2 regions of the Amphritea japonica ATCC BAA-1530 genome follow, and region 2 is predicted to be linked to the other one. Evidence: predicted binding sites of a transcription regulator. Region 2 holds the regulator's gene; the other holds the start of a gene.
What was found. The regulator FNR, encoded in region 2, switches genes on or off when oxygen is low (the NO sensors DNR and NnrR bind a similar motif). The targets are predictions, from matches to a motif close to TTGATNTANATCAA.

Region 1: the regulator FNR is predicted to act here: its motif matches at 2,007-2,020, upstream of ubiU (ubiquinone anaerobic biosynthesis protein UbiU).

The regions. Positions count from the first base shown of each region.
Region 1 is NZ_AP014545.1:1,548,500-1,551,652, forward strand. Features, by position in the region: gene AMJAP_RS07060 (U32 family peptidase) at 1-941, opposite strand, end outside; gene ubiU (ubiquinone anaerobic biosynthesis protein UbiU) at 953-1,948, opposite strand; gene AMJAP_RS07070 (hypothetical protein) at 2,641-3,009, shown strand; gene AMJAP_RS07075 (flavin reductase family protein) at 3,122-3,153, shown strand, end outside.
Region 2 is NZ_AP014545.1:2,085,377-2,088,529, forward strand. Features, by position in the region: gene hemN (oxygen-independent coproporphyrinogen III oxidase) at 1-716, shown strand, start outside; gene fnr (fumarate/nitrate reduction transcriptional regulator Fnr) at 802-1,581, shown strand; gene AMJAP_RS09700 (adenine phosphoribosyltransferase) at 1,664-2,206, shown strand; gene AMJAP_RS09705 (alpha/beta hydrolase) at 2,445-3,153, shown strand, end outside.

The DNA of each region.
Region 1 (3,153 bases), 540 kb from region 2:
CACTTCATACCGGGCTCACCATACCAGTAGCCATTACATTGGGACTGATTCAGTAGCGGGATACTCGTTGATGAAGACTCATGTAAACGGTTAGCGAAGCGTTGCACCACGTCAGCCATGCCTTCACGCTGTGGGCTGAGGCGCACCAGGTCTACCCCGATGTCACGCATCCGCTGTAACTCGTTTTCGAGGTTGTAGTGCTCTCCCGATAACGTCTGAATACCATTGATGATGAAAAGATTATCATCTTCCTGTGATCTCATCGGAATACCATCGGGGTATTCGATACAGCAAAAATTGCAGTTATCTTTGGGCAGGTTCTTAAAGCGAGCGGTAAAGCAGCGTGCAGCGTAAGCCAGGGGTAAGCAACCATAAGCAAAGACTTCGGTTTCTAGCGCTGGTAAGCCACCATCAGCGGTGGCTTGTTGTAACAAGTCTTCAAGGGTTTGTGCGCCTAATTCTACAGGCATCACCCAACGTCGCATGCCGCTGCTATACAGTTGTTTCAGAACCGGTAAGTTATAAACGTTGATAGAAGGGCCGGTCACGAAGGGGATACCCTGTTGACTGAGTAACTGCACGGCGGCCATATCATTGGCCTCGACCATCAGATCGCCATTGCTGCAGATACGCCGCAGCATTTTTAGTTCTGATTCGGCCTCAAGCAACGCCAGGGTAGAGAGCACCACTCTTTTTCCGCACTGAGTTAACTCCTGCGCTATCTCTAACCAATCAGACAGTTTGAGTTCACGCCGTTTAGAGCAGACGGTTTCGCCCAGATAAATGGTATCCAGTGGCAGCTCTGCCATTTCTGCATAAAAATTGTAAACATCCTGTTTTGGCCAAAAATATAACATAGGGCCCAATGACAGCTTCATGGCCTTTTCGATGATCTGATTTTCTGGATGAGGTTCTTGTTGATTCACAACCCGGTTCATCATGTTATCTCCCTTTACTGCCAGCTACGGTGATAAGCACCGATGGTCGTTGTTGAGCCTTCAGAGAGTTCCAGCAGGCCGTTATTCCACTCAGGATTTATGTCAAAGTGATCAGGGTTACGCGCCGCCGTATCCAGGGCTTCTCGCCAAATACGCACAACCTTAGCGACATAGGCAGGGCTTCTCTGGCGTCCCTCAATTTTTAATGCCTTAATGCCCATTTGTTTTAACTCAGGAATCAAGTTCAACGTATTTAAGCTAGTGGGTTCTTCCATCGCGTGATAAACCGAGCCTTCCACATCAAAGCGACCTTTACACAGGGTGGGATAGCCTGCTTTTTCATCAGTTTTGTAGCGGTCGATCAGCACATCATTTAAACGCGATTCAAGGCCTGTTGCGGTCTCTTGCCAGCACACCGCTTTCGCCGGAGAGCAGGCACCACAGGTATTAGGCGATTCGTCTGTAATATACGAAGAAAGATAACAACGGCCCTCGACCATGATGCAAAGGCTGCCAAAGGCAAATACCTCCAGTTCAATCGGGCTGTGCTGAGCTAAGTGTTCGACCTGCGCGAGCGATAACACACGGGGCAGTACCGCACGCTTAATACCGAACTGCTGCTGATAGTAGGCGAGGGCTTCATAGTTGGTTGCTGAACCTTGTACAGAAAGGTGCAGGTTAAGCGCTGAATGTGTATCCGAGGCGTAGCCTAATACTCCCATATCCGCAGCGATTAACGCATCAACTTCCATATCGGCGGCCAGATCAACCGCGCCCTGCCAGGCTTTCCAGCCGGAAGGCTGCGGATAGGTATTCACAGCACAGAGCACTTTAACGCCATGCTTGCGGGCATAGTCTATGCCTTTTTCAGCCTTGCGGCGGTCAAAATTAAGGCCTGCAAAATGGCGGGCATTGGTGGCATCTTTAAAGCCAAAGTAAACAGCACTAGCACCATTATCAACGGCTGCTTTTAAGGCAGGATAACTTCCGGCAGGACAAATCAAATCCACGATGCATCTCCAACATATTTCAGAGACGCTAGCCTAACAATCGCAATAATAGATGTATTTGATAGCCATCAAACAATAAAAATAGATGACGCTATGCATCATCAGATTTATCTTCTGTCATCGGCAAGGTGAACTTAAAAGGAGCGCCTGAGTTGCAGAAAAGAGAGGCATGAAAAGCGCGCCTCTATTATCATGAAAAATATTTACAGCGATAGATGGTTAAGTTGTCGTTATTGATTTGACTGTCTGCAGGTCGATTAGAAAAGCTGGACATAGTCTGACCCTGTGCATTGCTTTGTATCATGCGGGCATCTATACAGCGGACAAATGATCAGGAGAAGGATGCTTTGAAGGAATTATGAATATTATATTTGGCGCATGTTCCGCTCAGTATGAAGTGTTTTTGTTAGCTGGCTTTGTTGTCGCTCTGGTTGGAATAGTATGCAGTATTCTGGTGCTTGTGAGAGACAGATGGTCTGCAAGTGTAAAAGGTAGAAAGTGGCGTGCCGTTTTATTTTTTTGTGTAATTTACATAATCGCTGCGATACAGCTAGCTGAAGACTTTGGTTTATGTACGGGTAAAGCATAATAATTAAAAGTTCACCAATGCGCGTTGAGTTGCAAACTGAATACCTGGTTCCGTGTGACCCTAACAGTTATGTTCAAATCTATATTGCTACAGAGCCATTTGAATGAATGAAAATACGTTATTTGAGTTAACCCTTTTTGATCCTGAGAATACGCTTGTTGCCGGGTTAAATAAACGCGGTATAGCGTTTAGGAAGGTACCGGTTACCCGGCAGTTTGTGGTGGCGATGGACGAAACGGTGGAAATTATCAGTACTGATTCCCCTGAAACGCTGATTGAAAATCTTGTATCGGTTTTCATCGCGTGGCTTAAAGGTAAGCGAAACCGGAAGCTACAGGTTCAGCTAGTAGACGGTAGCACTGTTTATATTGATGAAAACGATATTGAAGGCGCGACCTGTATACTCACTAATTCGCTTAAAGTGACCGCATTTGACCCGGAATATAACAACAGAATACTCAATAGCGAATGACGCGGAACTTTTACCCTTGATAAGATTCCGCCTGGCTGCTGCTGGCTATGTTCACTGTAAAGGCGGCCTGGCGTTTCGGGGCCAACGTTCTGCATGACTAAATGGATAACAGATGATTTTTGATATTTCAGAATTAGAAAACCA
Region 2 (3,153 bases):
ATAGCTTCACGAAAACCCTTGATACCATTATCGAGCTCGACCCTGATCGCTTATCGGTATTTAACTATGCTCATATGCCAGACCGATTCAGGTCACAAAGTCATATCAAAGCTGAAGATCTGCCTAGCCCTGAGACTAAGCTGGCCATTCTAGAAACAACGATTAGCAAACTAATTGATGCAGGTTATGTATATATCGGCATGGACCACTTTGCTAAACCTGATGACGAACTGGCCCTGGCTCAACAAAGCGGGAAGTTACATCGAAATTTCCAGGGGTATACGACTCACAGTGATTGCGATCTGGTAGCCATGGGTGTGTCGTCTATTAGCCAGATTGGTGATGTTTACTATCAGAATGAACATGACATCGCCCTTTATTCTGCTGCAGTAGAATCACGTAATGATGCTATTAAGCGCGGGGTCACCCTGACACGGGATGACAGAATCCGCCGAGCAGTGATTACCCAATTAATCTGTCATTTCCAGTTACATAAAAAAGATATTGAAGATCAGTTTGAAATATCCTTTGCTGACTACTTTACTGAAGAACTGCAGGAACTGGAAAAATTCACTGGGGATGGCCTGGTTGTACTCACTGATGACAACATTGAAGTGACCCCGGCAGGACGGCTGCTGATCCGCAGAATATGCATGTCATTTGACGCGTATATTCCAAAGCAGTCGCCGACAAAGGGGTTTTCCCGCATCATTTGATACGGGAAAAGCTTCACCCGGCTCGAATTTTAGTAGATAATCTTGTGTTAGCTACGTCTATAACAACGAATACAGGACATCATTTATGGGTAACCATAAGGCATCTGAAGGGAAACTACATAGCTTGCAACAGGTCCACTGCGGTACTTGCAGCTTGAGCTCACTGTGCTTACCCGTGTCCCTCAATATGACAGAGATGGACCGGCTTGACGATATTATCGATAAAAGCCGCCCACTCAAAAAAGGTGAACACCTGTTCCACCAAGGCGAACCTTTTTCATCTGTATATGCTATCCGTGCGGGCACGATCAAAACCTATACTCTGACTAACGAGGGCGAAGAGCAGATCACCGGGTTCTACTTCCCAGGTGAACTGGTTGGAATGAGTGGTTTTGATAATGAAGAATACCCGGTATCGGCAAAAATTCTGGAAACCACCACCGTCTGCGAAATCCCCTTTGAGCGACTCGATGACCTTTCTGGACAACTTCCAGAACTGCGCCGCCAGATCCTTCGTACGATGAGCAAAGAGATTCGCGATGATCAGCAGATGATGCTGTTATTAAGTAAGAAAAACGCGGAACAGCGGGTCGCGACATTTCTGGTTAAGCTATCTAACCGTTTCAAAGCACGGGGCTATTCAGCCATTAGTTTTCGGCTTTCAATGTCCCGTAACGAAATCGGTAACTATTTGGGGCTTGCGGTCGAAACTGTTAGCCGGATCTTTACCCGGTTCCAGAAAATGGAATTGGTTCGGGTCGATGGTAAAGAGATTGAGCTAACCAATATTGATGAGATTTTCAAACTCTCGGGTGAATCACAGGAAGAAGAAACCTGTGAAGAGAAATCCTGCCCTAGCACTTAACTTCCCATCTGAAGCAAAGTAATACCCGCACTTAGCGGGTATTATTTTGTCTCCAAAGTCATTCTGTTTTAAGGTAATTCTGATGAGCTTCGATGAATGTTACATAAAGTCAGTCATGCGCACGATTCCGGATTGGCCGGAACCCGGCGTCATGTTCAGAGACATCACCCCTCTGTTTAAAGATCCAAAAGCGCTACGCATGATCTCTGATGAATTTATCCAGCGTTATATCGATACTGATATTACTCATATAGCCAGCATTGACGCCCGAGGCTTTCTCATCAGCTCTATCATGGCATATCAACTCAATATCCCATTGGTCCTGGTACGTAAGAAAGGGAAATTACCCGGTAAAACAATTCAGCGAGAATATGCATTGGAATACGGTACCGCCGCTGTAGAGATGCAGATTGACGCGGTAACTGAAGGAGATAAAGTTCTTGTGTTTGATGACCTTATCGCCACAGGGGGCACCGTCCTCGCTGCCTGCACTATTATTAAAGAGTTAGGCGCAGAGGTATACGAAACGGCAACCCTCATTGACCTGCCCGATCTTGGAGGCTCTGAAAAAATTCAGCAGTCTGGCATACCTGTCCATGCGCTGCTCGCCTACGAGGGACTCTAATCAAAGACCCTATCACCGGGGATGGCTTTACAGGTCTTCCCTGGTCTAGTATCAGCGTCCGGTACTTTTATCTTCCTGATAGCAATTGCCGTGACTGCTTCCCTGCATGATTCAACTATAAATACGCTCCTCCAATCCTCTTTCAAAAATATCTGCGACTATTATACAGTTGCATATTTCTTTAGGTTATATGAATATAACAATGATAAAAATACTATATAAGTAAGAGTAAACCGTTATGTTTAACCGGCCTGCCTATATCACCGCTCTAGTCATCTCAGTTCTGTTTTGCAGCCATTCATACGCGGAAGAGGTCAATATAAAGCATGAAAATCTTATCCTTAATGCCAATTTGCAGCGGATTGATGAACAGCCTCTTAGCGGAAGAGTTGCATTAATCACCCATGGAACACTGGCGCATAACCAGATGGAGATAATCTCCACCCTGCAAAGCTTACTCACTGATGAAGAACTTCCAAGTCTGGCGATAAACCTTAGCCTTGGTATAGATAACCGCCATGGGATGTACGACTGCACCACTCCACACAAACATAAGCATTCCGACGCTCTCAATGAAATCGACCTTTGGCTTAAATGGCTTAAAGACCATGGCGCGGATGAAATTGTTCTCGTAGGACACTCTCGCGGAGGCAATCAAACAGCCTGGTACAGTGACACTCATCCAAATAACGCAATTGCTCAGGTACTGATCGCCCCTGCAACCTGGAGTGAAGCGGCGGCACGTGAAAATTATGAACAACGTTATAACAAGCCACTTGTGTCAGCTTTCAATCAAGCTAAACAGGCAGCATCCGATGATATGATGATATCCACCGATTTTATCTACTGCGCTGATACCAAAGCCACAGCCGGAAGCTTTATCGATTATTACCGTCCCGACCCTCGGTTTAACACCCCAACTTTACTGCTGGAAACAACCCTCCCCA